3 regions of the Arthrobacter sp. PM3 genome follow, and region 2 is predicted to be linked to each of the others. Evidence: riboswitches for the same ligand, from Rfam matches in the RefSeq annotation. Region 2 holds a riboswitch; each other region holds the start of a gene.
The links. A riboswitch is a leader RNA that binds a small molecule or an ion and turns the genes downstream of it on or off. The one in region 2 is predicted to bind cyclic di-AMP.

Region 1: another riboswitch for cyclic di-AMP. It lies ahead of CFN17_RS09935 (hypothetical protein); the one in region 2 lies ahead of CFN17_RS10835 (M23 family metallopeptidase).
Region 3: another riboswitch for cyclic di-AMP. It lies ahead of CFN17_RS05405 (hypothetical protein); the one in region 2 lies ahead of CFN17_RS10835 (M23 family metallopeptidase).

The regions. Positions count from the first base shown of each region.
Region 1 covers NZ_CP022314.1:2,144,105-2,154,248, reverse strand. Annotated here, with positions in the region: gene CFN17_RS09970 (hypothetical protein) at 1-119, opposite strand, end outside; gene CFN17_RS09965 (histidine phosphatase family protein) at 258-785, opposite strand; gene CFN17_RS09960 (dodecin family protein) at 844-1,047, opposite strand; gene CFN17_RS09955 (winged helix-turn-helix domain-containing protein) at 1,205-2,068, opposite strand; gene CFN17_RS09950 (hypothetical protein) at 2,651-3,514, opposite strand; gene CFN17_RS09945 (response regulator transcription factor) at 3,724-4,464, shown strand; gene CFN17_RS09940 (HAMP domain-containing sensor histidine kinase) at 4,486-6,084, shown strand; cyclic di-AMP (ydaO/yuaA leader) riboswitch at 6,244-6,403, shown strand; gene CFN17_RS09935 (hypothetical protein) at 6,403-7,218, shown strand; gene CFN17_RS09930 (bifunctional glycosyltransferase family 2/GtrA family protein) at 7,399-8,787, shown strand; gene CFN17_RS09925 (glycosyltransferase family 39 protein) at 8,788-10,144, shown strand, end outside.
Region 2 covers NZ_CP022314.1:2,340,416-2,350,559, reverse strand. Annotated here, with positions in the region: gene CFN17_RS10840 (NlpC/P60 family protein) at 1-538, opposite strand, end outside; cyclic di-AMP (ydaO/yuaA leader) riboswitch at 835-1,018, opposite strand; gene CFN17_RS10835 (M23 family metallopeptidase) at 1,142-1,963, opposite strand; cyclic di-AMP (ydaO/yuaA leader) riboswitch at 1,968-2,181, opposite strand; gene CFN17_RS10830 (metal-dependent transcriptional regulator) at 2,332-3,027, opposite strand; gene serC (phosphoserine transaminase) at 3,367-4,497, shown strand; gene CFN17_RS10820 (MFS transporter) at 4,504-5,823, opposite strand; gene CFN17_RS10815 (DUF3027 domain-containing protein) at 5,868-6,476, opposite strand; gene CFN17_RS10810 (cold-shock protein) at 6,485-6,868, opposite strand; gene CFN17_RS10805 (hypothetical protein) at 7,047-7,280, shown strand; gene CFN17_RS10800 (helicase-associated domain-containing protein) at 7,292-9,781, shown strand; gene CFN17_RS10795 (DNA repair helicase XPB) at 9,778-10,144, shown strand, end outside.
Region 3 covers NZ_CP022314.1:1,168,077-1,178,220, forward strand. Annotated here, with positions in the region: gene CFN17_RS05390 (VTT domain-containing protein) at 1-348, shown strand, start outside; gene CFN17_RS05395 (response regulator transcription factor) at 353-1,027, shown strand; gene CFN17_RS05400 (HAMP domain-containing sensor histidine kinase) at 1,020-2,027, shown strand; gene CFN17_RS05405 (hypothetical protein) at 2,200-2,871, opposite strand; cyclic di-AMP (ydaO/yuaA leader) riboswitch at 2,875-3,077, opposite strand; gene CFN17_RS05410 (hypothetical protein) at 3,252-3,506, shown strand; gene CFN17_RS05415 (cation:proton antiporter) at 3,542-4,684, shown strand; gene CFN17_RS05420 (DNA alkylation repair protein) at 4,681-5,409, opposite strand; gene CFN17_RS19895 (glycoside hydrolase family 16 protein) at 5,670-6,695, shown strand; gene CFN17_RS05430 (aspartate/glutamate racemase family protein) at 6,776-7,405, opposite strand; gene CFN17_RS05435 (hypothetical protein) at 7,757-8,077, shown strand; gene CFN17_RS05440 (glycoside hydrolase family 16 protein) at 8,108-8,869, opposite strand; gene CFN17_RS05445 (nuclear transport factor 2 family protein) at 8,918-9,346, opposite strand; gene CFN17_RS05450 (primary-amine oxidase) at 9,620-10,144, shown strand, end outside.

The DNA.
Region 1 (10,144 bases), 200 kb from region 2:
GCGGCGCGGTTGCGGTCCGCCGCCTCCTTGCGCCGCCGGCTGACCACGACGGCCACTGCGACGATCACCAGAACCACGATGACGCCGACGATAATTCCCATGAGCTGCCCTGAATCCACGTTGATCCACCTTTTCCCTGAAGTTGTCCTACCTGCCCCAAAACCACTGGAGAAACCACATCAGCAAACAGGAACAGTAAACCGCAGAACGCAGCAGGTAGCTATGGCCCCGGGCCGGTTGCCGGCCCGGGCGGCCCGTTATTTGGCGCGGGGCACCTTGAAGTGGGTCAGCCTGGCGTCCTGCCCGTCGAGCTCGGCCCAGGACTTTTCCGTTTCCAGCACGGTCAGCCCGCTGGTCGGATAGCGCGTGGCGGCGTCCATGTAGGCGTCGTGGTCTGAATCGCGCGACGCCAGATGCATGGCCAGGTCCTGCACGCCCGGCATGTGCGAAATCACCAGGAGCGTGTTCACGGTGTCCGGGACGTGGTTGATCACGGCCAGCATCCGCCGTGCGGACGCGGCGTAGAGGCCGTCCTCGAGTTTCGCCGTCGGGGCCTTGTCACCGAGCGCGTGGCACACCCATGTGCAGGTCTGCCGTGTGCGCAGCGCGCTGGAGCAGAGGATGAAATCAGGGACAAACCCGTGCTTGAGCAGCCATTTTCCGGCGACCGGGGCATCCTTGTGGCCGCGTTCTTCCAGCGGCCGTTCGTGGTCGGCCACCCCGCCGGGCCAGTCGGACTTGGCGTGGCGCATGATCACCAGCCGTTTGATGTGATGCGCGCTCATGGCTCAATCCTAGTGCGGCGCCGGCCGCCCACGGGCGCGCATCGCCTGTGGTGCCGGCTCAGTCCTCCAGGACAAATGTCACTTCGAGGACAACGTGCCAGGCGACGACGGCGCCGCCGCTGATTTCCACCTTTTGTTCTTTGACCCACGCCCCGGTGACGTTGCGCAGGGTCTTGTTGGCCCGCTCGATGCCTTCCTTGATGGCGTCGTCGAACGAGGTTTTGGAGTTGGCGCTCAGGGTGGTGATACGTGCAACAGACATGCTTCCTCCCGGTAGTCGAATCAACGATCCGAAGCCTACGCCGGAGCAGCGAAACACAACAGAGGCCAACCGCGCCCCGGGCCGCTGCGGGGATGCGCCGCGAAAGCGACAGCGCCCGCCCCCATGCAGGGGGCGGGCGCTGTGCGCGGGAATGTGGCTAGATGGAGTATTCCGGGGCGGCCCAGACCACCACTTCGGGGTGCTCGTAGAACCGGTAGCCCTGGCCGCGGACGGTGCGCACCGTGTTGGCCAGGCGACCCAGCTTGGAACGGAGCCTGCGGATGTGGACGTCGATGGTCCGCTCGTTCGGGACCTCCTCGGCGTTGCGCCACAGGCCCTCAAGCAGCTCGTCACGGCCCACGGTGCGGGTGCCGTTCTCCACGAGGTAGTTCAGGAGCTCGAATTCCTTGAACGTCAGATTCAGGGATTCGCCGTCGAGGTGCACTTCACGGCGGGCGAGGTCGATCAGGACGCCGGACGGCCGCGGATCCTGCGGCTGCTGCAGCCGCGCGGTTTCGGGGCGCTGGCGGGCTCCGGCGGTCGGGTCACCGAAGGTCGAGCGGACGACGTCGAGGGCAGAGCCCGGGGCACTGGCCGGGGCGACGGCGACTGCGGCGTAGCTTTCAGCGCCGGCAACCAGCGACTGTGCGTAGGCCCGGATTTCCTGGGCAAGCTTGGCAATCGAGGTGCCGGCGGCCGCCGCGGTCTCCTCGTCGATTCCCATGTACAGCACGAAGCCGCGGGCGACGTTGTCACTGGCGGCGGGACGGGCCGGGCTGCCGGCACCCGGCGCAATCACGGGCGTCGGCGCCGTGGCGGGGGCGGGCGGGACGGCGCGGAGCTGGCCGTAGGAATCAGGGTTGTAGCCTTGGGCTGCATATCCGGGGGCCGGGAAAGTGCCGGTGGATCCGGCAGGGGCGAAAGCGGAGCGTCCGCCGAAGCCCTGGCGGATCCCGGAGGTTTGGGCGGCCTTGCTGGCGTTACGGACGGAGATGTGGACGTATCCGGATGCAACTGACATGGAATGCTTACCTCAATGTGAATGGCCGTCATCGCGGCTCGAATGCTACTTTCCCCGCAATGAAACTGGGGAGGGGCGCCCGACTCTGGGCTGGGGGGCGAATGCCTAGAAACTCTTGGGGTGTAAAAGTTAGGCGTGCATTCGACAACAGCTCATCTCGGTACCAGCGGGTGTGCTGACCCAGGAAGCTGCGGCTGCAGGTGCTGTTGAGTTCTTGTTCACAATTGAAGTGTGCAACGTAACAATGCGAACGTGCAAGTAACAAAGGGCCGCCTATTCCACATAGTGAGACGGATCAACGAATTGTAGTGGAAATCACAATTCTGTCCGGCCGATAAAATAACAAGTGTTTTTCCGACCGGCGGGTCAGTATGCGGATTCATGCGAATTTTATTCGACCGACCGGCCAACATAGCCGAAATCATTCACAGCAACGTACTTGGGCGAAACCGCGCGGTCCCGCCGTCGCCTGCCCGGCTGTCCACGGAGTGGTCATCCGGTCCGGGCGGTCCCGGCCGGGACGGGCCGGCTCCGTCGACTCTGCCGCCGGCCCCGTCCCGGGCCGGCGGCGGAGTCCGGGGTCTAGTTGGACTGGCCTGTGGAGGTGGCCGCCATCACCAGGACGGTGGCCGCCGTGTAGCCCGAGCCGTCCTTGGCCGCGACGATCCGCACCGTTCCGCCGGCAACGATGTCCGCGACGCTCAGCTGCGTGCCCGTGCCGCCGGCCTGCTGGCGCCGCTGTTGCAGATTGCTCACCACCACGTCGCTGCCGAGGGCGTAGGTGCGCGTGAAGCCGTCGCTGCTCTTGACCGTGACGGCGGACGAGCTGACGTCGCTCACCGTCCCCGTCTGCTCGGCCATGGTGATGTAGTCGCTGCCCTGCAGCACCACGTAGTCAGCATGCACCGCGGAGGACAGTCCGGTGCCCATGCCGCCCAGCCCGCCGGCCGCGAAGTCATCCGGGCCGTCATGGCCGGACATGCCGCCGTCGGCGAAGCCGCCCTGCCCGGAGCCCGGTGCGCCCGGGGCCGAGCCCTGGCCGAAGGCACCCTGTCCGCCGGCTGCCCCGAGCGCCGAATTGTCGGCTGCTGCCGAACTTGAGGTCAGGGCGTAGATGCCGGCGCCGGCGCCGGCTGCCAGGGCTGCCGCGGCCCCGGTGACGATGAGTCCCCTTTTGAGTGTCCAGGGCCTGGCCGTGGCGGCATTCCTGGAGCTGCTTGCCGGGGAGCCCCAGCCTGCGCCGGTTACGGGAACATCCCGCTCCTGCGGGGGCATGCCCCAGGCCGGCGCCGGGGCCTGCACGGCAGAAGCGGCAGGGGCGCCCCAGCCCGGGGCAGCTGCAGCAGCGGGTGCCGGGGGCGTGGTCACCGGCGGGGACGCCGTGGCGGCGTCGCGGGCGGAGTCGGGTGTGGGGCCGGAACCGGTTCCGGGAAGCTGACCGCTCATGGTGTTTCTCCTTATTGACTGCAGAGGGTGCGGGTCGGTGTTCACCCCCAGCGTGCTGAGCGATCCTGTGTCCGGGCTGTGCGGGCCGACAGCCGTGCCTGTGACCTCACCTCTGCCCGGATCGCCGTCCAGCTCGCTAGGCTGGGATTCACAGGCGCCGCACAGGATCCCCAAAGCCCCGCCTAACCGGTAGATCGGAGAGTTGTCCCATGGCCACATCGCACTCCATGACCAACAACCTTCCCCAGCTCACGCATCCGGACGGCTCCCCCATCCGCGCGCTGGTGGTGGACGATGAGCCGAGCCTCTCCGAACTGATGAGCATGGGCCTGCGGATGGCCGGCTGGTCCGTGGCGGTCGCGGAAGACGGCCCCGGGGCGGTCCGGCTGGCCAAGGAGTTCCGGCCCGACGTGCTGGTGCTGGACGTCATGATTCCCGGGTTCGACGGCGTCGAGGTGCTCAGCCGGATCCGCGCGTTCGCGCCGGAGGTGCCGGCGCTGTTCCTTACGGCCAAGGATGCCGTCCAGGACCGCATCACCGGTCTGGCGGCCGGCGGAGACGACTACGTCACCAAGCCGTTCAGCATGGAAGAGGTCCTGCTGCGCCTGCACCGGCTGGTTCAGCGCTCGGGCGTGGCCGCTATGGACACCGCGGAACTCGTGGTGGGCGACCTGGTGCTCAATGTCGACACCCGCGAAGTCAGCCGGGCCGGCGAGGAGCTGCACCTGACCGCCACGCAGTTCGAACTCCTGCGCTACCTCATGGAAAACCCCAAGCGGGTGATCAGCAAGGCCCAGATCCTGGACCGGGTCTGGGACTATGACTTCGGCGGCCAGGCCAACATCGTGGAGCTCTACATCTCCTACCTCCGCAAGAAGGTCGACGCCAACCACGCCCCCATGATCCACACGGTGCGCGGCGCCGGCTACGTCCTGAAACCGGCGGACTGATCCGTGCCAACCCTCTCCGGCATGACCCGTGCCCCCGGGCGCGACTGGCGCAATCCGGCCACATGGCATCTGCGCACCCGGCTGGTCCTGGTCGCCATGGCGCTGCTTGTGGCCATCTGCGGCGCTGTGGGCCTGTTCAGCTATGCCTCAATGGACCTGTTTCTGACCCGGCAGCTCGACACCCAGCTGGAGCAGGCCTCCCACCGGTCCAGCGAGTTCGGCCGGCCCTCGTCCGGGTCTTCGGGCGGGCGCCCCGACCCGCTCGAGGCCCGGGGGCAGGGCATCGGGACGCTCAACGCCCGGATTGAGGACGGTGAGGTCGGCAGCGCCGGGTTCCTCGGCGGCGACGCCACCCGCAAGAGCCTCTCGCCCGACGACAACGCCGTCCTCCTGGCGCTGGCCCCCAACGGCATTCCGGTGGACAGGACGCTCTCGGCAGGCGCGTACCGGCTCACGGCGGTCCGCGCGCCGTACGGCGACATCATTGTCACCGGGCTCCCGCTGGAAGAAAAACAAAACACCCTCGCCTCGCTGGTCTGGACCATGGTGGTGGTCTCCGCCGGCGGGCTCGTGCTGATCGGCCTCGCCGGCACTGCCCTGATCCGGCGCACCATGAAGCCGCTGGAACAGCTGTCCGAAGTGGCCACCCAGGTCTCCCGGCTCCCGCTGGACGCGGGCGAGGTGGCGCTCGCGGTGCGCGTTCCGGCGTCGGCCGCCCATCCCGGAACCGAGGTGGGCAGCGTGGGCTACGCGCTGAACCAGATGCTGGACAACGTCTCCAACGCGCTTGAGGCGCGGCAGGAGAGCGAGATGAAGGTGCGGCAGTTCGTCGCCGATGCCTCGCACGAACTGCGCACGCCGCTCACGGCCATCCGCGGCTACACCGAGCTGATGCGCATGACCGAGCATTTCACTCCGGACGGGGAGAAGTCCCTCTCCCGGGTCCAAAGCCAGTCCGAGCGGATGACCACCCTGGTGGAGGACCTGCTGCTGCTGGCACGCCTGGACGAGGGGCAGCCGCTCAAGATCACCGACGTCGACCTCACCCAGCTGGCCATCGAAACGGTGAGCGATGAGAAAGTCATGGCCCCGGACCGTATCTGGCACCTTGAACTGCCGGACGAGCCCGTGGTGGTGCGCGGCGACGCGACGCAGCTCCACCAAGTCCTCGCCAACCTGCTGTCCAACGCCCGCAAACACACAGAGCCCGGGACCACGGTAGTCACGGGCGTCATGCGGTCCGCGGACGGCAGCGCCGTGATCACGGTGACAGATAACGGCAGCGGCATCGCCCCCGAGTTCGTGGGGCGGGTTTTCGCCCGCTTCGCCCGGGCCGATGCCGCGCGCGCCAATCCGGCAAGTCCCGCCGCCAAGCCGGCGGTGGCGACGGCCGGCGCCCGGCCGGGGTCTGCTCCCCGCGCCGGCGCAGGCCCTGCTTCCATTGGCGCCGGCCCGGCCGGGGCGGCTTCGCCCGCACCGACCTCCGAGGGTACGAGCGGGCTGGGCTTGTCCATCGTCCAGTCCATCGTGGCGGCCCACGGGGGCACCGTCGAGGTCACGTCGCGGCCCGGCCGGACAGAGTTCGCCGTGCGGCTGCCGGCGGCACCGCCGTCGGCCTAGCGCCCGCCCTCAGGCCTGCGGGGCGGCCGCGCAAGCCGACACTCCGGCACTGTGACCCCCGTTACCGAAATGTGACTTAAGCTGCCAAGTGCTGTAGCGTCGATGTGGTGCGGCCTGAACTGACGCCGCACATCCGGTTGGACGCCAAACTCTGCCGCTTCCCGGATTCCGCTGGACCAGGCAGAGGCGGGGGACCCAGAGTTCCCGGGCATTCTGCACACTTGCGCCCTTGGGGTGAAGCCGACACGTGACTTTCCGTGCGGCCGGATGACCTCATCCGAACCCGACAGCTAACTCCGCCGGCGTTGAGAGGCGATCATGACTGACTTCCAGGTACAAACGCGCCCTGACGGCGCTTCTATCCGCTCCCCCAAATCCCGGCACCGCGCCGAACCGGCGCGCCAGGCCACCGGACTGTCGCGGCTGGCCGCCGGGCTGGGCGCCACCGGGCGCCGCGCCGCCGTCGCCACCGCAGCCTGCGCGCTGCTGCTCGGCGGCGCCGCCGCCAGCCAGGCAGCCGAGACGGCCGCCCACGCGGCAAACTTTGCCGGCACCGAGGCGGCCACCGTCGCCGACCCGCTGGCCAAGCTCAACTTCGAACGCGTCCAGGTTGCCGCGACCGGCGCCTCGGCCGGGAAGAACGTGGCAGCTCAGCTCGCCGATGTGCAGGCCGCCGAGCCGCCGGCCAAGGCCCCCGCGGCTCCGGCCCCGGCCGCCCCCGCACCGGCCGCCGCGCCGGCGGCGCCCGCAGCCGCGCCGGCGGCGCCCGCTCCGGCAGCCGCGCCCGCACCGGCACCGGCACCGGCCGCCGCACCGGTCGCAATCGACGACCCCGCCGGCGCACAGGCCTACGCGGCTGCCCAGCTGGGCAGCTACGGCTGGGCACCGGGCCAGATGCAGTGCCTGCAGAAGCTCTGGACCAAGGAATCGGACTGGAAGACAACCGCCACGAACCCCAGCAGCGGCGCCTACGGCGTGGTCCAGTCCCTGCCCGCTGCCAAGATGGCGAGCGCCGGCGCCGACTACATGACCAACTACCGGACCCAGATCAACTGGGGCCTGAACTACGTCAAGGAGCGCTACGGCTCCCCCTGCGGCGCCCTGAACTTCCACCTGGCGCACAACTGGTACTAAGCCGTCACCGTACCGGCGATGGGCCGGCACCGGACCTCAGGTATCGCCCGCGCCCGCCAGACTCACAGGAACGCCCCGAACCGGCCGGTTCGGGGCGTTCCTGTGTTTCCGTCGTACTTCCACAGGCCCCGCACAGCTTGACCCTAAAGCCCTCATATGGGCCGCCGGGAAAGTTGAGCCATGACGTTCACAGACCAGGCCTCAGGAACCCCGCCCCGACCCACGGCGACGCTGGCCGACGCGCACGCACCGGCTCCGTTCGCCGGTGCGCTGACCGATCCCGGCGGCCGGCGCTCACCGGTTGACACGCGTGCCAGCACACCGCTGCTGGACGTCACCATCCCGGTCTTCAACGAAGAACGCGACCTCGAGGCCTGCCTGCGCCGCCTGCACGCCTATCTCCTCGGATCCTTCCCGCACCCCTTCCGGATCACGGTGGCGGACAACGCCAGCACCGACGGGACGCTCAAGACCGCGGAGCGGGTAGCGCGCGAGCTCCGCGAAGTGACCGTGGTCCACATGGCCGAGAAAGGGCGCGGCAACGCGCTGCGGAAGGTGTGGCTCGCCTCGCCGTCGCCTGTCCTGGCCTACATGGACGTGGACCTGTCCACCGACCTCGCGGCGCTCGGCCCGCTCCTTGCCCCGCTCATTTCGGGCCACTCCGACCTCGCGATCGGCACCCGCCTGACCCGTAGTTCACGCGTGGTCCGCGGACCCAAACGGGAATTCATCTCGCGCAGCTACAACTTCCTGCTGCAGTCCCTGATGGGCGCCCACTTCAGCGACGCCCAGTGCGGCTTCAAGGCGATCCGCGCCGATGTCGCCCGGCAACTGCTCCCCCACACGCTGGACAACGCCTGGTTCTTCGACACCGAATTGCTGGTCCTGGCCGAAAAGTGCGGCCTGCGGGTCCACGAAGTCCCGGTGGACTGGACCGACGACCCGGATTCCAGCGTGGACATCATGCAGACCGCCCTCGCCGACCTACGCGGCATGGCGCGGCTAAGCCGGGACCTGGTCTCCGGCCGGATCCCGCTACCCGAGCTGCGGGCCGCCCTGGCCCGCGGCCCGCTCCCGGCATCATCGCGGGCCCAGGAACAAAGCCCCGGCGGCAGCCTCTTCGGACAGCTCGTCCGCTTCGGCAGCATCGGGGTGGCCTCCACCCTGGCCTACCTGGTGATCTTCCTGCTCTGCCGCGGGTTCATGGACCCGCAGCTGGCCAACTTCCTCGCCCTGCTCACCACCGCCGTGGCCAACACCGCCGCCAACCGGCGGTTCACGTTCGGCATCCAGGGCAGCAGCCAGGCGGCACGGCACCACTTCGAGGGCCTGCTGGTGTTCGGGATCGGGCTGGCCCTGACCTCGGGCGCCCTCGCTCTGGTCCACGGCGTGTCCGGCGGAACACCGGACCGCTGGCTCGAACTCGCCACGGTCACCGCCGCCAACCTGGCCGCCACCGCCGTCAAATTCCTGCTCTTCCGGCTGGTGGTCTTCCGCCACCGCCCCGCCGCCGTGCCGGCGCCCGGCGCCACCGACGCTTCCCTCCCCCGCACAGAAACGGCCAAGTAAATGACCGCAACCATCACCCCCGCCGCCGGAACCCCCGCCGGTGATCTGCCGGCAGCCCGGAACACACCCCCGTCGCCGAGCCGCCGGGAACGGCTGCTGTTCGGCCCGCAGCCCCGCTGGGTGCGGCCCTCGGCCGCGCTGCTGCTGGCCGCCACCGCGGTGCTCTACCTTTGGAACCTGGAAGCCACCGGCTACGGCAACTCCTTCTACGCCGCGGCCATCCAGGCCGGCACCAAGGACTGGACCGCGCTGCTGTTCGGCTCCCTCGACGCCGGGAACGCCATCACGGTGGACAAGCCGCCGGCCGCCCTCTGGATCCCGGCCCTTGCCGGGCGAATCTTCGGCTTCTCGGCACTGAGCATGCTCATTCCCCAGGCGCTCATGGGAGTCGCCGCCGTCGGGCTCCTCTATCTGACGGTCAAGCGCGTGTCCGGGCCCGCAGCTGGCCTGCTGGCCGGCGGCGCACTCGCGCTGACCCCGGTGGCCGCCCTCATGTTCCGGTTCAACAACCCGGACGCCATGCTCACCCTGTGCCTGGTGCTGGCAGCCTACCTCACCACCCGCGCCATCGAAAAAGCCGGCTGGACATGGCTCGCCGCTGCCGGCGCGGTGATCGGGCTGGCGTTCCTGACCAAGATGCTGCAGGGCTTCCTGATCGTGCCCGGGCTGGCCCTGGCCTACCTGTGGGCGGCGCCGACCACCCTGCGCCGGCGGATCCTGCACCTGCTGGCCGCCGCCGCCGGGATCGCCGTGGTGGCCGGCAGCTACATTGCCCTCTTCCAGCTGACCCCGGCCTCGGCGCGGCCCTACATGGCCGGCTCGGAGACCAACAGTTTCCTGGAACTGACGTTCGGCTACAACGGCCTGGGCCGGATCACCGGCTCCGGCGGCATGCCGGGCGGGAACGGCATGCCCGGCGGGAACGGCGGGGGCCCGGGCGGTAACGGCAACGTCGGCTTCGGCGGCGCGGCGGGGATCACCCGGATGTTCGGGACGAGCTTCGGCGGCGAGGTGTCCTGGCTGCTGCCGGCGGCCCTGGTCCTGTTGGCGGCCGGGCTGTGGTTCACGCGCCGCGAAGCCCGGACGTCCAGGACCCGTGCGGCGCTCCTGCTGTGGGGCGGCTGGCTGGTGGTCACGGCCGGGATCTTCAGCTTCATGAGCGGCACCGTGCATCCGTACTACGCCGTGGCGCTGGCCCCCGCGGTCGCGGCCCTGGCGGGTATCGGCGCCGCGGAGCTGTGGCGGGGACGGGCGTACTGGCCCGCCCGGGCAGTCCTGGCCGTGACGGTGCTCGCCACCTCGGTCTGGTCCGCGGTCCTCCTGGGCCGCGACCCGGCCTGGCTTCCCGGGCTCCGGG
Region 2 (10,144 bases):
CGTGGTAGTGGATGCCGGCCGCAGCGAGGGCGTTGGTGGCGAGGGCGGTGCAGTCCTGCGCGACACCGATCTGTGCGTAGGCCGCAGCAGCGATGGTCGCGCCGGCGCCGCTGCCGATCCCGGCCGGGGCCTGGGCGGCCACGCCGCCGCTGACGCCCAGCTGGGCGCCGCCGGCCTGGGAAGCCGTGGCGTCCTGGACCTTGACGACCGGCTTGGGGGCCTCGACGACGGGGGCCGGCGTCGTCGTGACGGCGGGCTTCTCGTAGGAGATCGCGATGGTGGATGCGGCCGAGATCGTGGCCGGAGCGGAGGACTGGACCTCCAGGGCCGAAGCCGAGGTGGATTCGCGCTGAACGTTGGTCTCAGCAGCGTTGGCTGCGATTCCGCTGGTCAGAACCAGACCGGAGGCTGCGGCGATGACCGCGGCCTGACGGCCCATGCCGCCGGCGTTGTCGCCGACAGCCTTAGCAATAACAGCCAACGAGTTGGTCTTGGTGACCTCGGCGCGGTGCCGTGCAGCGGTTGCACGAGTAGTCATTAAGTTCTCTCTTTCGTGATCCTTGGACCGCGCGCTTCGGGCGCGGAGTGAGGACGCTCCGGCATCTTGGGGGTACGCCGGATCGCCCCGTAAAACGGGTTACTTAGCGAAGGGTGTACTGCGAAGACGCGCCAAAAGCGGGAACTGCATGCTGTCCGGGCTCGGTAGAGATTGAGCCTGCGGAACGTGATCCAATCCGGGCACCGGCAAGGGCGGCACGTGATGTGGATGCCAGCGGGCTCAGGTGAGCCGCGCCAGTGCGCAGACGCGCAGCATTGTGGCGTGAAGACACGAAAGTAGCCTCTCCCAATGCCTACGAGGTGAGCTGTCGGATTCGGATGGGAGTCACCCGGCCGCGCCGCTTCCTGGGAAGCTTTGCGACTTAACCCCTAGGCCTTCTTTCGAAGGCCGAAATTGGTTCCCCCGCCCCTGCCAGACGATGTAATGCGAACGGACCTTGAGCGGTGGCAGAGCTAGGCAATCCACTCAAGAGCGCCAACTTCGGAAAAGTTGGCGTGCTTCAAACCCTACAGGAGTCCGGCCGCAATGTCACATTCAGATCACGGCGTGTCACGGTGAATTGAGAGTCGGCCATCGTCTTTATTAGAGCCAGCCGAGGGGGTCGACGACGTCGCCGTTGACCATCACTTCAAAGTGGAGGTGGCAGCCGGTGGAGGCGCCGGTGGTTCCGCTCATGGCGACGACGTCGCCGCGGGAGACCTTCTGGCCCACCGTCACCGTGGACGAGGACAGGTGGTTGTACGTGGTCTCCAGGCCGTTGCCGTGGTCGATGACCACCCGGTTTCCGCCGCCGTAGGGGTGCCATCCGTTGAAGGTCACGGTGCCGCTGGCGGCCGCGTGGACCGGCGTGCCGCACTGGGCGGCGAAGTCCTGGCCTCGGTGGAACTCCCCCGCGCCTCCCGTGATGGGACTCACGCGGTAACCGAACGGCGAAGCGGTGACCATCTGGTCCAGCGGTGCACCCAGCGTGCCGGCCGACGCGGCGCGGGTGATGCTGCCGACCGACTGGGCGCTCAGCAGCTGCTTGAGTTTGCCGTCCGGGTCGCCCTTGGTGGTGACGGCCGTCCGGCTGAAATCAACCTTTGCGGCGGCGGCAGCCGTGACATCCGGCTGCGCAGCGGCCGAAATCGCGCCGGACCCGCCCGTGTTCGAGGCCATGACCGGGTTGGTGACGGGGACCGTGACCGTGAGCACCAGACCGGTGGCAGCCAGTGCTATACCGGCCTTCTGCCCCACGCCGCTGGCGGCGGCGAAATCCGTGACCTGGCGGAACGGGCTGCGGCGGCGCCGGCGTTCATCGCGGTGCGCGTCACGCGGGCGCTCGGCCGTATAGGTGACGACGGGGCGCGGCTCCGGAGCGGGACCGGTCGCGCGGCGACGGCCCCTGGCGGTCTGGGTGGTCAAGAACGGTTCCTCTCTGGATAGCCTGCGAAGTTAGCTGTCGGATTCGGGTCAGAGAGATCAAAGACCCGGTCCGCCACTGCAAGCACCCGGACACGGAGGCACCCCTGGGGGTCCCTCAATGGAAGCTGCTTGCCGCTGACGGACTTCACCCCGAGGCTGCTCAAGAAGCAGCCGAAAGTGGTTCCCCCGCCCCTGCCAGGAGGTGGTTCTGCGACTGATCCGCTGGCAGGGCTCGGCTTCGGATCAGGTAACGCTTTGGTATCGGTACAGGCCACTAACTATAGAGGATTAAGCCACCCGGTAATAAATCCGTAATCGCTGGTGTGCAGAACTCATGGGTCGTCCCATGACTGCCGCATTGCGGCTGGTCAGGCGACTGTTACAAAGACGTGCGCGGCAACCTCGGGCGGCAACTCCAGGGCACCTTCGATATCCGGCACGCGGACCGAGATGTACTCCCCCACGCGCTCCAGCGACACCAGAGCCCCGGGCCGGATCCCGCCCTCGTCCAGCTGGGCCAAAAGCTCCGGTTCCACCTGGATCGGCTCGGCGAGGCGGTTGACCGTGACCCGGGACCCGGCGCCGTAGCCGGCCATGGCCTCCAGCAGGTTCACGACGCCGTCCGCAGGCGTTCCGGCGGGAGCGCCGCCAAGTTCCGCGAGGCCGGGAATCGGGTTGCCGTAGGGCGAAACGGTCGGGTAGTCGAGCATCTCGAAGATCCGCCGCTCGACGCGTTCACTCATCACGTGCTCCCAGCGGCACGCTTCCTCGTGGACGTAGGCCCAGTCGAGCCCGATCACGTCGGCGAGGAGGCGTTCGGCGAGGCGGTGCTTGCGCATGACGCCGATGGCGCGTTTCCGTCCGGTTTCGGTCAGTTCAAGGTGCCGGTCGCCTGAAACAACCACCAGGCCGTCACGTTCCATCCGCCCAATGGTCTGGGAAACAGTGGGGCCGGAGTGCCGGAGCCGTTCGGCGATGCGGGCACGGAGGGCGACGATGTTTTCTTCTTCAAGTTCCAGAATGGTCCGAAGATACATCTCCGTGGTATCGATCAGATCCGTCATTCAGCTCAGCTCCTCGAGCGCAGTCCGTGCGTCATTCCCACCGTACCGCGTGCGGGCATCATGCAGGATGCCCTGGCGGGACCCGCCGTACGTTCGCAGGACAGCCTAGCCTATTTTGAATTACTCCGGATAATTTTTCGTCCGGCCTGCGCCGGCACCCCCGGCCGTCCCGCCGCGGCACCGGCGTCTCAATGACCGGACTGTGACAGGCCTTTTTCCGGATCACCGTCAGCCGCGGGCAAAATGAAACAGGCAGAATATAACGGGGGGCCCGATCCAGCCACCCCTGCCAGGGCATCTGCCAGCCACGCCACGTACCAGCCGAAAATTGGAGCCACTGTGAGCGACACCAGCATCACGATCCCCGCCAACCTGCTGCCCAAGGACGGACGGTTCGGCGCCGGCCCGTCCAAGGTCCGCCCGGAACAGATGGAAGCCCTCGCGGCGGCATCGGCGAAGCTGCTGGGAACCTCGCACCGCCAGGCGCCGGTCAAGAACCTTGTCGGCTCGGTGCGCAGCGGCCTCAGCGAGTTCTTCCGCGCCCCGGACGGCTATGAGGTGATCCTGGGCGTGGGCGGTTCCACCGCATTCTGGGACGTCGCCTGCTTCGGGCTCGTGGACAACAAGGCACAGCACCTGTCCTTCGGCGAGTTCGGCTCGAAGTTTGCCTCGGCCACCGACAAGGCGCCGTTCCTCGCCGGCTCCTCCATCATCAAGGCCGAGCCCGGCACCCGCCCCGCGGCGCAGGCCGAGGCCGGCGTCGACGTCTACGCCTGGCCGCAGAACGAGACGTCCACCGGTGTGGCCGCCCCCGTGCAGCGGGTGGCGGGCGCCGACGAGGGATCGCTGGTGCTGGTCGACGCGACCTCGGCCGCAGGCGGCCTGGACGTGGACGTGGCGGAGTCGGATGTCTACTACTTCGCGCCGCAGAAGAACTTCGCGTCCGACGGCGGACTGTGGCTGGGCCTGTTCTCCCCGGCGGCGCTGGAACGCGCGGCCCGGATCAAGGCCAGCGACCGCTGGATCCCCGACTTCCTGGACCTGCAGACGGCCATTGACAACTCCCGGCTGAACCAGACCTACAACACCCCGGCGCTGGCCACCCTGGTGACCCTGGATGCCCAGGTGCGGTGGCTGAACGCCAACGGCGGCCTGGACTTCGCCGCCGCCCGCACCGCGGATTCCGCCGGCCGGATCTACCGCTGGGCCGAGGCTTCCAGCTACGCCACGCCGTTCGTGGCCAAGGCCGAGGACCGCTCCAACGTGATCGCCACGATCGATTTCGACGACACCATCGATGCCGCGGCCATCGCCAAGGTGCTCCGGGCCAACGGCGTGGTGGACACCGAGCCCTACCGCAAGCTCGGCCGCAACCAGCTGCGCATCGCCACGTTCGTGGCCATCGAACCGGACGACGTCTCGGCGCTGCTGGAGTGCATCGACTTTGTGGTGGCGGAGCTCAAGAAGTAAACATCGTCAGCTCCCGACGGCGTCGTCCCGGCCAGGTGCCGGGGCGGCGCCGTCGTCGTTGACGCCGGCCCGGCTTTCCAGCCGGAAGTACCGCAGTCCCCGCGCCCGGCGGTTGAAGTGGAGCCGCAGCTGCCGCGCCCGGATGATCCACAGCAGCCCGATCAGGGCCGCGAGCAGCCCGGCCGCGGCGGCGACGCCCATGGACCAGCGGGGGCCGGCGGTGTTGGCCACCCAGCCGACGAACGGCGCCCCGATCGGCGTTCCGCCCATGAAAATCGCCATGTAGAGGGCCATCACCCGGCCCCGCATGACGGGGTCCGTGGTGGTCTGGACGTAGCCGTTGGCGCTCGTCATCATGGTGATCGCGAACAGCCCCACGGGCACCAGCGCCACCCCGTACCAGAAGTAGCTCGGGGCCAGCGCGGCGATGCCCGAGGTGATGCCGAACGCGCCGGCCGCCCCGAAGACGAACCTCAGCCGCGGCTTGCCCCGGCCGGCGGCCAACAGCGCCCCGGCGACCGAGCCGATCGCCATGATCGAATTCATCAGGCCGAAGGCCCCCGCGTCGAGGCCGAACTCGGTGCCGACCATCGCCGCGATGAACAGTGCGAAATTCAGGCCCAGGGTCCCCACGATGAAGATGGCCACGAGCACCACCACCAGGTCCGGGCGGAACCTCACATAGTGCAGCCCCTCACGGATCCGGCCCTTGCCGGCCGCCGCCCGCGGCATCCGCCGCAGCGACGCCGCCGGAATCTTCGCCAGGCTGACCAGCAGGGCGACGAACGTCAGGGTGTTGATCAGGAACACCCAGCCCGGCCCGACGGCGGCGGTGAGGACACCGGCGACGGCCGGTCCGATCATGCGGGCGACGTTGAAGGAGGCGCTGTTGAGGGCGACGGCGTTGGGGAGGTAATCGTCCTGGACCAGTTCCGAGACGAAGGTCTGCCGCACCGGCGCGTCCAGCGCGGACACCACGCCAAGCAGCAGGGCAAAAACGTAGACCTGCCAGAGCTGCGCCGCCCCCGCGATCACGAGGAGGCCCAGCCCGGCGCTCAGCAGGGCCATGGCGGACTGGGTCAGCACCAGGAGCCGTTTGCGGTGGAAGCGGTCCGCGACCACCCCGGCCACCGGGGCGAGGAAGAGCTGCGGGCCCAGCTGCAGGGCCATGGTGATCCCGACGGCCCCGGCGTCCTGCGCCGTCAGGTGGGCGAACACCAGCCAGTCCTGGGCGGTGCGCTGCATCCAGGTGCCGATGTTGGAGATCAGCGCGCCGACGAACCAGATCCGGTAGTTCAGGATGTGCAGGGACTTGAACGTGGACATCAGCCCCGGCCCTCCGCGTGCACTCTCCCTGGCGTTTCCAACCGCTAGTCGGCCTCGTCCGCGGAGCGTTCCGGCTTTCCGGTGGGGGCCTTGCCCGTAGTGTCGTCGCCGGTGGTGTCCTGGCCGGAGGTGCCGGCGGTTTCGTCCTCGGCGGACGCGTCGTCCGTTTCGTCTTCGGCAGATGCTTCGTCGTCGAGGGGTTCGTCTGCCTGTGCGTCCTCGGGACGGACCCGCTCCGCCCACGGTACCCAGGCCGGTGCCAGGATGGAATCTTCCGAGGGCAGCAGGCCGAGTTCGTCGACCGTCACCGTTTTGGAACGCGAGTTCCGGGTCAGGACGGCATACCACTGCCAGCCCAGGTAGCCGGGCAGCCTGGATTCGAACAGGTGCGTCACCAGGCGGTCGCCTTCGCTGCGGGCACCGATGTGTCCGCCGATCTGCTCCGCCGGGGCAATGGTTTCCACGGCCGAACGGGCGAGGTCGACGGCGGCGGCCAGGACGGCGTCCGGCTTGCCGGTGCGCCAGACGGGCACGCCGGCGCGCGGGCGCGGTGCCTGTTTTGATCCGGCCGTCTTGGACGCGGTCCTCGCGGATCCGGCGGCCGCTGCGGGGCCGGCCTTCGGGGCCGGCAACTGGTCAGGTTCCTGGGTCATCGGGAGCCTTATACGTCCAGCTCGTCGGCAACCTTACGGAGGGCGGCGGCGATCGCCTTGCCCTTGTTGCCGTCGGGGTACTTGCCCGCGGACAGCGTCCCGGACAGGTTGTCCAGCACGCTGACGAGGTCCTGGACCAGCGGGGCGAGGTCCCTGGCGCTGGGCCGCTTGGCCTTGGCGATGGATGGGGTCTTGTCCAGTACGCGCAGGCCCAGCGCCTGGGCGCCCTTGCGGCCGTCGGCTACCCCGAATTCAACGCGTGTTCCGGCCTTGAGCTCGCTCACGCCCTCGGGCAGGGCGGACTTGGGCAGGAAGACTTCCTGGCCGTCCTCGCCAGCGAGGAATCCGAAGCCTTTTTCCTTGTCATACCACTTGACCTTGCCGGTAGGCACGTAATCAACCTTCTTCGTTCTGCGGGGACACGGCCGGCGGTCACCGCATCCGCATGGATACGCGGGTTCAGGGTATGACTGCCCGGACCGTGTTGGTCTCTATCCGTCAAGGTTATCGTGCCTTGTTCACTTTGGTGGCTTGAGGCGCGGGCGATGCCGGACTGTTAGCGTTGCCCACATGACACTGACGCGTTACCGGCGGCCCTTCCTGGTCATTGCGGCCGCCATTGCTGTGCTGTCCCTTGTTGCAGTCGGCGCGGTCATGGCCTTGGCGTTCAACCGTGTTGTGGCGCCCGTATGGCTGACTTCCGTGGCCCTCTACGGGCTCCCGGCGGCCTTCCTGCTCATGCTCGCGCTCGTCGTGGACGCGGTGCTGGCCCGGCGCCGCCCGCGCGGGCCCGGCGAACGGTAACGTTGGACCCGATGTCCCTCATCCGCGCACTGAGCAAGGAACTTCAGGCACGAAGCGACGATTCGTTGCGGGCCCTGTTTTGCGCGCGGCCGGACCTGATTTCGCCCGGCGTCCCGGACTTCGCCGCGCTGGCTGCGCGCGCCAGCGGACGGGTCAGCGTGCAGCGGGCGCTGGAGCGGCTCAACCGCCCGCAGATGCAGGTCCTGGAAACCCTGCACCTGTGCACCAACGCCGACACCGGACACAGCGCGTCCGCGGTCATGCTGAAGAAACTGATCAACGGCGCCACGGTTGCCGCCGTCGACCGCCTGCTGAAGTCCCTGCAGGACCTGGCGCTGGTCCACCGCGCCGATCCGCCGCATGGCCTAAACGCCGCCGCCGCCAAGCAGCGGCATTACCTCCCGGTCGGCAGCCTCAAGGACGTGATCGGCATCTACCCGGCCGGGCTGGGGCGCAGCTACACGGAACTCGTCCGGCTCCAACCGGCCTTTGCGCAGCGCGTCGTGCAGCTCGTGGGGGAACTGCACCGGAGCGGGGCCGCCATTTCCCCGGCCACGACGCCGATGGAGGCGGCGCTGTCGCTGCAGCACTGGACGGCGACCCCGGAGTCTGTCCGGGCCATCCTGGCGGCGGCGCCGGACCGGACCACCGCGCTCCTGGCCCGGTTCGGGAACTGGGCCATGGGCGCGGTCCCGCAGGCCCAGCGCCGGGCCTCCGTGCTGCACGAAAGTTCCGACGTCGGCCCCGTGGACTGGCTGCTGGCGCGCGGGCTGCTGGTGCCGCTGGACGCCGCCCATGTCGAACTGCCGCACAGCGTCGGCGTGGCCCTGCGCGGCGGCTTTGTCATTGAGGATTTTTCCCTCGTCCCGCCCGTGCCGCGGCTGGGCCACACGAGCGCGGGGCTGCGCCGCAACGCGGCGCTGGGAGCCATCGCCGAGACGCTGCGGCTTGTGAACGAATTGCTCTACACGGTGCACGAACAGCCGCTGGCCACGCTGCGCAGCGGCGGCGTCGGGGTCCGGGAGATGAAACGGCTCTCGGATTCGCTGCGGATCGGCGTGAACGAGGCCGGCGTGCTCGCGGAGTTCTGCGGCATGGCCGGCCTCCTGCGGCTCGACGTCGACAGTTCCGCCTGGGTCCAGCCGCCGCAACTGGAGTGGCTGGCGCTCCCCCGGCAGGAACAGTGGCTGTGGCTGGTCAACGCCTGGCTGGCCAGCGAGCGCGCCCCCTCCCTGGTGGGCCAGCCCGTGAACGCGGCCGCCGCAGGCCAGGCGCACCGGGGCGCCGCGGGGACCACCATCAACGCGCTGTCCGCCGAGGCGCAGCGGCCCGACGCCCCGGTGGTCCGCCGGCGGGTCCTGGAAATCCTGCATGAACTGACCCTCGAGGCCGCGGCACCGGACGGGCAGGCGCCCGTCCTGGACGCCGCCGCCGTGCTGGAGCGTGCCGAATGGGCGCAGCCCCGGATGGCCCGCCGCTTCAGCTCCCTGATCCGCGGCATCCTCAGCGAGGCGGAGATGCTGGGCCTGATCGGATCCGGCGCGCTGAGCCAGCTGGGCGCCGCCATCGCCGCCGAACAGCCGGATGAGGCGCTGGGGATCCTGGGCGAGCACCTCCCGGCGGCGCTGCAGCATGTGCTGCTGCAGGCGGACCTGACGGCGGTGGCGCCGGGCTACCTCGACCCCGAACTCAGTGACCGGCTCCTGACCATGGCCGCGGCCGAGGGGCAGGGACCGGCAACCATCTACCGGTTCTCCGTGGACTCCGTCCGCCGGGCCCTCGACGCCGGCCAGGACGCGGCGGCGATGCTGGACTTCCTGCGCCGGCATTCGGCCACGGCTATCCCCCAGCCCCTGCAGTACCTGATCGAGGACACTGCCGCCCGGCACTCCCGGCTCCGCGTCGGGGCCGCGGCCAGTTTCATCCAGAGCGAGGACGAGACCGCCCTGCTGGAGCTGCTCAACGCCCCTGCGGCGGCCGGCCTCGGGCTCGTGCGGATCGCCCCGACCGTCGTCGTCTCGCACGCCGCGCCCCGGGACACCGCCCAGGCGCTCCGGGCCCTGGGCCTGTCGCCTGTCCTGGAGGAGGCCGCGTCCGCCGTCGTCCGGCTGCGCCGCAGCACCCCGGTGACCGGCGGCCGGCCGGTCTACACGGCCCCGCGCACGGCCCCGCCGGATGCGGACATCGACGCCCAGCTGGCGGTGCTGCGCGGTGACGGCCCCGTGGCCGCGGGCCCGGCCGCCCAGGCTGCCGCGGCCGCCCCGGGCAGCGAGGAGGCCACGCAGCTGGGCCTGGAGACCCTGCTGAAGGCGATCCGGCTCAAACAGCGCGTGGTGATGAATGTCGTGGACAGCCTGGGGAATGCCAGCCGCGAGAGCGTTGTTCCGGTAGCAGTGAATGGCGGGCGTGTGCGGGTGTTCGATCCGGACAAGGAGACCGAACGGGTCCTGTCCATCCACCGGATCATCGACGTAGAAGCTACAGAGGAACTGCTCCAGTGAATGACGGGCCCCTGATCGTCCAGAGTGACAAGACCATCCTGCTGGAGGTCGACCACGAGCTCGCCACGGAAGCCCGCCACGCGATCGCGGCGTTCGCCGAGCTCGAACGCGCCCCGGAGCACGTGCACAGCTACCGGCTGACACCACTGGGGCTCTGGAACGCCCGGGCCGCCGGGCTCGACGCCGAAAAGGTGCTGGACACCCTGCTGAAGTACTCCCGGTTCCCGGTGCCGCACTCCCTGCTGATCGACGTCGAGGAAACCATGTCCCGGTACGGCCGGCTGCGCCTGGAAAAGGACCCGCAGCACGGGCTCGTGATGCGCACCTCCGACTACCCGGTGCTGGAAGAGGTCAGCCGGGCCA
Region 3 (10,144 bases), 1.2 Mb from region 2:
GCGAGATACGGCTACAAGTCCTTCACCCTGTGGAATGTCACCGGCGCGCTCGTGTGGGCCGCGTCCGTGACGCTGCTCGGCACCTGGCTGGGTCACTTTGAGATCATCGCCAGGAACATCGACCTGATCGCCGTGGCGATGGTCCTCGTATCCGTGCTGCCCCCGGCTGTGAAGCTTCTCAAACTCCGCCGCCGCGGCACCGGACCCGAAACCCCCGGCCCAAGCGCCGCCGGCACGGGGGAAGTCGACGTGAGCGACGGCGACGGGACAGACGCCGATGACGGGGACGACACGGGGGCGCGAACCGCGAACGGAGCCCTGACCCGGGAAATGGCCGCGGAAGAATAGCCCCATGACAACCGCTGACAGGCCGGCCCTGCTGCTCATCGAGGACGACGCGGTCCTGGGGCCGCTGATCGCCGAGCTCCTGGACCCGGATTACCGCGTCCGGCTGGTCACTAATGGCCACGACGGCCTGCACGTGGCACTGACGGAGGCGTGGGACGTGATGGTGATCGACCGCGGGCTGCCCGGGATGGACGGCATCGCCGTCATCGCGGCCCTGCGCTCCAAGGGCGTCGCCACGCCAATCCTGATCCTGACAGCGCTGGGCGACGCCGGCGAGAAAATCAGGGGCCTGGACGCAGGCGCCAACGACTACGTGACCAAGCCTTTCGACGCCGGTGAGCTGGCGGCACGGCTGCGGGCACTGACCCGTACCTTTCCGGCCGCACGGGCGCCGCTGGCGATCGGCGACTGGGAACTGGACCCGGCGTCGCGAACGGTCCGGTCCATCTACGGCCACACGGTATCTCTGACCGCGAAGGAGGGCCAGCTGCTCGCGGCCCTCGCCACGGAGCCGGACCGCGTCTTTACCCGGGACGAACTCCTGACGGCCCACTTCCACCCCACCGACCAGCCCGGTGTGATCGACACGTACGTCCACCACCTGCGCCGGAAGATCGCCCGGACCGTCGTCCGCACGGTCCATGGTGTCGGCTATCAGATCGGCGACGCCCGTGAGTAGCGGCGGGGTTCCCGGCGGGGATCCGGACCGCTCCACCCTGCGGAAGGCCTCGCTCAAAGTCGCGCTGCGGATCAGCGCCGCGTGCGCGGTGATGGTCCTGGCGCTGCTCGCCGTTACGGCCCTCTATCTGCTGAACCAGCTGGCCCATCCCAAAATGCCGGGGACGGCGTCACCCGGGACGGCGTACGCGTACCTGGATTCCCGGGATGTGCTCGAGGCCATGGTGATCGCGGGGGCGGCAGGGATCGTGCTGGCGGGCGTCACCGGCTGGCTCAGTGCGCGCAGCGCCATCCGTCCCCTCGGCGATGCCCTGGCCCGGCAACGGCGTTTCGTCCAGGATGCCAGCCACGAGCTGCGTACCCCGCTAACCATCCTGGATACCCGGATCCAGCTGGCCCAGCGCCACACCGAACCCGGCTCCCGGCAGGCCCGGGACCTGGCCCGGATCCGGGACGACACCGCAACGCTGACCGGGATTGTCAACGAGCTGCTCCTCGCGGCCACCGCCGGAGTGCCCGGCCGGCCGGCAGCACCGGCCGACCTTGCCCGCACCGCCGCCGATGTCGCCGAAGGCCTCCGGCTCGTGGCGGAGGAACGGGGCGTGCACCTGGACGTCACCGCGGACGCCCGGCCGCTGGCCCGGATCGACGGCAACGCCCTGCGCCGCGCCGTGCTGGCTCTGGCGGACAATGCGCTTGCCCACACCCCGCCGGGCGGCCGCGTGGGAATCACGACGTCGGTCGAGCAGAACCGCGCGGTGATCACCGTCGCGGATACGGGGACGGGAATCACCGGCGTCGACCGGGACCGGATCTTTGACCGTTTCGTGCGGACCGCCGGCAACGGCGGACCGCACGGGCAGCGGAGCTTTGGCATCGGCCTGGCCCTTGTCCGGGAAATCGCCGTGGCGGCGGGGGGCGCCGTCGAGGTGGCTTCCACCGGCGCGGCGGGAACGGTCATGAAGATGACGCTGCCGCTGGCCGGGACCGCCGGGCCGTGAGCGGCCCGGCGGCGGGGAAAGCCGGCACATAGGAAAGACCGGCGATCGCCTGCCCCCAAGGGAATTCGATCGCCGGTCTTTCCGGACTGGTTGGCGCTGCCTTGCTGCGCCCTATACTGCGGCGCCCTGCACTGGCAGGGCCCGCTCACTGGCCTGCGAGCGCCCGGACAACTTAGGCGCGGACGAAGGTCACGCCGCCGGTCGCGGTGAGCCAGGACAGCGGGTGGACGATCGTCTGGTTGGAGCCGTTCATGCCGCCGCTGACCACCTGGCCGTTGCCGGCGTAGATGCCGACGTGGCCGGACTGGACCACCATGTCGCCGGGCTGCGGGGTAGCCACCACAGTTCCGAGGCCAAGGAACGCCCGGGGGCCGATGTCGCCTACGGGCTTGCCTGCCGCGCCGAGGGCCTTTTCCACCATGGCGGTGCAGTCCTGGGTGATGCCCAGCTGGCTGTACGCGGCGGACAGCATGATGGCGTTGCGGCTGCCGGCAGGGGCCGCGGCGGCAGGGGCAGCCGGGGCGGCCTGCACCTGGACGGTCGGCTTGGGCGCGGCCGGGGCCGCTGCGGGCGCGGCGGCGGGAGCAGCGGCAACAGGCTTGGGCTGTTCGATGACCGGCGCGGCAATCGAGGAAACCGCGGGGCGGTCAAAGCTGATCTTGACGGTTGAATCGGCGCTGACGGGCGCACTGACCTGCGCCTGGACGTCAACGTTCGACGCCGGAGCGGAGTCCCGCTGCACAGGTGCGGTAGCGGCGTTGGCCGCCATTCCGCTGGTGAGGACCAGGCCGGATGCGGCGGTGATGACGGCGGCATGGCGCGCAAAAGTATTGATTGAAGTCATGGATGTACCTCTCCCAATGCCTGCGAGGTGAGCTGTCGGATTCGGATGGGAGGCACCCGGCCGCACTCCAGGGCCCGGCGTAGCGGGCACCGTGCGGCTTCACCCCAAGGCCTGCATGTCAGCAAGCCGAAAGTGGTTTCCCCGCCTCTGCCGGTCGTTGCTGCGAGTTACCCCCGTGCCGCGGCAGAGTTAGGCAATCGGCTGGGGAGCGCCCGTATCGGAGACAACAGGCACATATCCACCGTAACGCGATCCGCGGTCAAAAGTCACATTCAGGTAACGGCCGCCACGTTTCGGACCCGCCGAAGCCCATAGGGCTGCACCTCATCCGAACACTAGGATGATGCCATCAGCACCACCTTCGAAGCGGAGGCCCGAAAATGAACAGGCACTGTGTCGCGATCTGCCAGCTGAGCAACCAGCCCCAGGAGGATTTCGACGTCAACACCGAGCTGCTGATCCTGGACGGCCAGGACGTCCACGTCTCCACCTGGGACGCGGAACCGCGGGACGGCGGCTTCGATGAGCACGTCTTGAACGACCGGGTGGACGCCCTTGGGTTCATGGTGGTCAACGACTGGGCGTTCCTGGACGGCAAGGCCTACGCGGTGGTGGAACGGCGGTCCGGAACCTAGGCGCGGTGCACGGCGGACACGACTAATTTCGTGCCGTGACGTTCCTGACCCTGGCGCTGATCGCCGTCGTCGCCCTGGCCGGCCCCCTGCTCGCACTGCCGGTGCGCTGGCGGCTGCCGGTGGTCCTCGGGGAACTGCTGGCCGGGATCGTGATCGGGCGCTCCGGCCTCGCCCTCGTGGATCCTGCAGATCCCACATTCAGCCTGCTGGCCAACATCGGCTTTGCACTGATGATGTTCGTGGCCGGAACCCATGTTCCCGTGCGCGATCCTCACATCCGCTCGGCGCTCGGCCACGGCACCCGCCGGGCCGTCGCAGCCGCCGCGGCAGCGGCGGCGGTTGGAACCGGGATCGGCCTGCTTTTCGGAACCGGCCATGCTCCCCTCTACGTCGTACTGCTGGCGTCGTCATCGGCCGCACTGGTCCTTCCGATCGTGGACTCCCTACGGCTTGGCGGCCCCCACGTCATCGCCATGACCGCGCAGGTGGCTATCGCCGACATCGCCTGCATTGTGGCGCTGCCGCTGCTGGTGGATCCGCCGCACGCAGGCCGGGCGGCGCTGGGTGTCCTCACGGTAGCGGGCTGCGCGGCGGTCCTCTTCTTCGTGCTGCGCTGGCTGGAGGACACGGGAATCCGCGGGCGCGTGCACCGCCTCTCGGAAAACCGGAAGTTTGCCCTGGAGCTAAGGATCCAGCTCGCGGTGCTGTTCGCCCTTGCCGGCGTCGCGACCTTCAGCAGCGTGTCGGTGATGATGGCGGGCTTTTCCTTCGGCCTGGTGGTGGCCGCCGTCGGCGAGCCGAGGCGGCTGGCCCGGCAATTGTTCGCCCTCAGCGACGGCTTCCTGGGCCCGGTGTTCTTTGTCTGGCTCGGCGCGTCCCTCACCCTGAAGGACCTGGCCGGGCATCCGGACATGATTGCCCTCGGGGTGGCGCTGGGGGCCGGGACGCTGGTGTCCCACGCGAGCCTCGCCTTCCTGGGGCTCCCCTTGCCGCTCGGCGTACTGTCGGCAGCCCAACTCGGTGTGCCGGTGGCGGCCGCGAGCATCGGCACCCAGCTTCAGGTCCTGCTCCCGGGCGAAGCGGCGGCCCTGCTGGTGGGCGCCCTGATCACAATCGCCGCCAGCGCCGTCGCCGGGTCCCGCGCGGCCAGGAAGTTCGCCCTGCCCCAAGGGACCTAAGAAGTCGAAGGGCTGAACTGCAGCTCCGGCCTTCGCCGGGCCATCTCGGCCAGGACCCGGGCCACGGCCTCTGTGGCGGCGTCAAAACCTGCACCGGTGTCACTCTGTGCGCCGGCGGCGCCGGCGGCAAGACTGCCGGCGGCGGACAGCAACTCCCCCGAGGACCCGCCGAGCACGGCACGGGCCTGGCGGACGAACCTGGCCCAGTCTCCGGAGCCGGCACGCAGCGCCGGCAGCGCGGAGAGAAGCGCGGCACGGCGCAGCCAGACATCGGACTCGCGCACCCACCGGTCCAGCACGCTCTCGGCACGGGCCCTGCCCGGCGGGTCAAGGCCGTCCACCAGGGGGCCGAGGACGTCGATGGCGAGCGGATCAACGAGCTCCCGGACCCGCGCATCCCGGATGAAGCCCTCCAGCCGGGTGAGATCCGAGTTGGTCAGCAGTCCCACGTTGGCCTGCAGGAGCACCACCGCTGCGAGGCGGCGTTCGAACACCGGCACCGCCCACAACTCCGCGCCGAGGGACGTGACCTCATCATGTGCCAGTCCCGGGTACCGGCGCCCGGCGTCGCGCACCGCCCCGCGCACGGCCCCCACGGACGCACCGTAGAACCGCAGGGCGCGGCCGCCGGGTTCCCCGCCAAGCCGGGCACGCATCGTCTCGGCGCGGCTCCAGGAACTTTCCCGCTGCAGCGAGAGGTCAATGAATTCGCCGGCATCACTCACGCGTCCATTCTTCCCCGCTTAAAGCGGACGCGTCACCGGGGTTTGCGGGCCATGGTAACGATCCGGTAACGTTGGCCCCTGGTCGTGAAGGCCAGGCCCGAATGCAGGGCCCCGGACTGCCCCCTTACCGGGCCCGGTTGCGCCGTTCGGCGCCTGCTCGCCCGTGCCGTTGCGGCAGGGGCCGGATGAAGCTTCCCGCATCCTCCGCCGCACTGCCCGCTGCGGTGGTGTGCGCCCGTCACAATGCCCGGAGGGGTCCGTTGTTTAACAAATCACCGATCAAAAGCGCAGCACCAATCAACAAACTCGCCGTCGCGATGGCCATGGGCGCGCTCGCCCTGACCGGGTGCAGCGTCGCCCCCACGGCCGGGGTCTCGGCCACGTCCCCCACACCGTCGGCCAGCCAGGAGTCCCGCCCGGCCCCGGGAGCTGCGGCGCCGAAGCCGGCCGCCGCCTCCGCCGTCAAGCCCGCCCCCGGAACTGCCACGGCCGGGCCCGTAGACGTCGCAGCGGAAGCCGCCCCCGCAGCCGTCGCACCGGCCGCACCTGCCGCCGTCGCACCTGCTCCGCAGGCGGCTGCTGCGGCACCGGTTCCCGCGCCCGTTACCGCCCAGGCCGACGTCGCCGCCACCGGCGACGGTTCGCAGGCCGCCGCCGTCCGGGGCTGGGGTGCGGTTGTGGCCGGCGACGAGTTCTCCAAGGCCGGCGCCCCGGACTCCACCAAATGGAGCGTCTTCAAGGGGACCGGACACGCCGGCAAGGGCGTCCGGAGCCCGCAGGCGTGGTCGGTTGCCAACGGCGTGGCGACCGTCAGCGGCGACTCGGCCGGCACCACGGGCGGCATGTCAGCCAAGTTCGCGCAGCAGAAATACGGCAAGTGGGAAACCCGCATGCGGACCAACGCCCGCGACCCGAAGTACCACCCGGTCCTGATCCTGTGGCCCAACAACAACGCCTCGCCCAACTGCGCCGAGATCGACTACGCCGAGGGCAGCACCAATACCGCCCAGATCAAGTTCTTCCTGCACTATGCCTGCGGCGGATCCAGCTTCCAGACCACGGCGGCCAAGACCATCGACACCACGCAGTGGCACAACTATGCCGTGGAGTGGACCCCGGCCGGCATCACCGGCTACATCGACGGCGTGAAGACCTTCTCGGACACCAACCCGGCGCACCTGCCCTCCGTGGGCATGCACCAGACGCTGCAGCTGGACTGGTTCCCCGACGGCTCGGCGACCAAACCGTCGCAGATGCAGATTGACTGGGTGCGCGTCTACAAGTAGCCGCCGCTCCTGCCGGCAGCCCCGTTCCCCTTCGGGCGCGGGGCTGTCCTGCCTTCTGCCGCGCCTGTCCCAGGATTGAGTCAGGCACGCTGCAGCTCCCGGACGGCCACGGCGGAGACCAGCATCGACCCGGCCGCGGTCACGGCATCGACGACCGGGACGCCGAGGCGGCCGCGAAGCACCTCCGCCATGCCGATGCTGCTCAGGCCCGTGCTGGCCTGGACAATGACGTCGGCGCCGGCCTCGACCAGCATGTGGGCCGCGGCGAGGGCGTCGAAAATCCCGGCAGGCATCAGGAAGGCATCAGGCGTTTCGACCCGTCCTGCGCCGTCGATGAGCAGCATGCGCTCGCCCAGCGTGGCCGAAATCGGACCCGGCACGTGGGCCCCGAGTCCGAGGACTCCGATCCGGCCGCCGAACGTCAGTGCCGCAGCCGCCGCCGCGGAGCCCGCCCCGATGACCGGAATGTCGACGGCGGCACGGGTTTCGGCCAGGCCGGGATCCGACGCGCAACTGATGATCAGGGCATCGGCGTCGCCGGCCATTTCCCGGGCCAGCTGAACTACCTTGGGCGCCGCAGCTTCCAGGGACGCCTGGTCATGTACGCCGGATGGCTGGTCCGGAATGCAACGGGAGGTCACGGTAAATCCGAAGGCTTCCTGCAGGAGCTTCCCGTGGGCGTGAAGGAGGCGGCGGTCGGAGGTCGTCATTACCCGGATTAGTCCAACGTGCATGACATCTCACCTTTCCGAACGGATTCCTTGGCAGGAGGCTACCGTGTGAGTGTTTCGGTGACTTTGCGGGCAGATGACCACTGGACGCCCCCGTCTGGCACGGGGGACGCACCGCCGGAGGTGCTGGGACGCGAGCTGAACACCCCGGAGCCGTAACCTGCGCATCACCTTGGCAAAAACTTCGCCGTCGTTAAGGTTGTGTGCCCGGCGCCGTTGTATGGTGTGTCACGGTGGTCCGCCTTTGGATCCGGGGCAAACACCCGGGATGGGGGGAAGGCGGATGACCGGTTCCGGGCTCAGCCGGAACGATGATCAAAGGAATAGCCCATGTCGGTGGAGCCGTCGTCCCCTCCCGGACGCCTCGAGGAACAGGAACACGTTGACTTGGCATCCGGCCCTGGATACGCCGCCGATGCTGCCGGAATCCGACATCAAGCCGCCAGGATTATCGAAGCCGTCCTGGCCGACACCGCGCCGGAGCATGCCCGCGCCAGGGATCTTCTCCGCCAGCAGATTGCTGCGCACCCCGGGCACCCGGAACGGGCGCTGGTCGAACACCTCGCCGCGCTAAAAGCTGTGCCCGGACCGGACTACGGGATGCCTGGCGCGGCAGACATGGCCGGGCCGAGCGGCCACTCCGCGCAATAGTCCGGCCCCGGAGCCTGCCGGTACCGGAGCCTACTTGTAGACCCGGATCCAGTCGAGCTGCATCTGGCTTGGATTGGTGGGGTTTCCGTTGGGAAACCAGTCGAGCTGCACCGACTGGTGCATCCCCACAGTGGGCTGGTGCGCCGGGTTGGTGTCGCTGAACCACAGCATCCCGTCGAGGTAGCCCTTGATCCCGGCAGGAGTCCACTCCAGGGCATAGTTGTGCCACTGGGTGGTGTCCAGGGTCCGTGCCGCCCGCGTCTGGAAGTTCGGGCCTTTGCAGGCGTGGTGCAGGTTGAACTTGATTTTGGTGGTGTCCGCGGTGCCTTCCGCGTAGTCGATTTCGGCGCAGGTGGGCGAGATGTTGTTGTTCGGCCAGAGCATCACGACCGGGTGATATTGCGTATCCCGCGCGTTGGTCCTCATCCTGGCTTCCCAGCGGCCGTACTTTTGCTGGGCAAACCTGGCTGACATGCCGCCGGTGGTGCCCTTGGCATCGCCGCTGACGGTCACCACGCCGCCGGCTACCGCCCAGGCCTTCGGACTCCGGACACCCTTGCCCGAATGCCCCGGACCGTCATAGACCTTCCACCTGGCGGGGTCGGGCGCCCCGGTGTAGTTGAACTCATCGCCGGCCAGCACTGGCCCCCAGCCGCGGACGACGGCGGCCTGGACCCCGTCGGATACCGCCGTCACGGCATCCGACCGTTCGAGGGCGGGGGCCGCACCGCACCCGCTAAGTGCCAAGGAGCCTGCCGCGGCGAGCGCCGCGGCCCTGCGCTTCGTAAACATCGGGTTCTCCTGTGCTCTTGAGTTCGTGCCGGACGGCGGTCCCGGCACTCAGCCGGTCGGGTCCGCGGGCTGATCCGGGAGCCGGCCCGCCAGCAGCCGGACGGTCTCGGCGATGCCAACGTCCTCACGTTCAAGCTCTTCCATGTACAGCCGGCCGCCCGTGATGAGTCCGTCGCGGATCTCGAAGATCGTCACGCCGCGCATGTCGAAGGGCTGCCCGTCCGTGCGGGTGCCGGCCCAGGTCCATTCACTCCAAACGGTGTCGCCGTGGTCCACCGATTGGACTGCCTCTGCGTGAAAGTCCGGAATCCCGGCGAACATGGCGGCCCAGTTCGCGTGCATCTGTGCCCGTCCCACAAAGGCCCTGGCGGGGTGGGCCGGCTGCACGCTTTCGTAGGAGTCGTGGAACAGCGCGGCTGCTGCCTCGAGGTCGTGGTCATTGAGCGCCGTCAGCAGGCGCTGGATAACTTCGCTCATCGATCACTCCTCGGTGCGGCGTCAACGTCAAATCTACGCCGCGGCCCCGCAAGCCTCCAGACCTGGCCGCCCCCAGGTTCCGAACTGATCTGCAGGCGGGGACATCGTGCGCGCCGGTGGCGTTAGTCCAGTAAATCGAGGACCCGTTGGGCACCACTTGGGCCCCCGGCCGGCGCGCCGATGCAACGGGCTGGAAGTCTCTGGTCCGATGACCGGGACCGCGCCTAAACTCTACTCACTCGCTTGTCCTCCGCGTCCTCAAAGGAGAGTTCCGTGAGCACTGCATCCCCGTTCCATCCGCTGGATCCACTCGGCCCGGAGGAGTTCCGCTCGGCCGCCGCACTGCTGGCCAGTGCCCATGGCGTCTCAGCGCCCGCCTGGCGGTTGACGGCCGTTGAGCTGATCGAACCGGACAAGGCCGCCGTCGCCGCCTTCGAGTCCGATCCCGCGGGGCCGGTTCCGGAGCGCGTTGTGGGGGTGAACTGTTTCGAACGGGCCTCAAACGCCGTCTACCAGGCACGTCTGTCGCTGACCCGCGGCGCGGTCATCTCCTTCACCCTCATGCCGGGCGTGCAGCCGAACCTGACCGTGGACGAGTGGGAGGAAGCCGATGAGGCCCTGCGCACCCATCCGGAGGTGATTGCGGCGTTGGCCAAGCGCGGCATCACGGACATGTCCCTCGTGTTCATGGACGTCTGGACCTACGGAGCCGCGGTGATCCCGGAACAGTACAGGGACCGGCGGATCGGCTGGTCGGACACCTGGCTCCGGGCCAGCGCCGGCGCGAATCCCTATGCC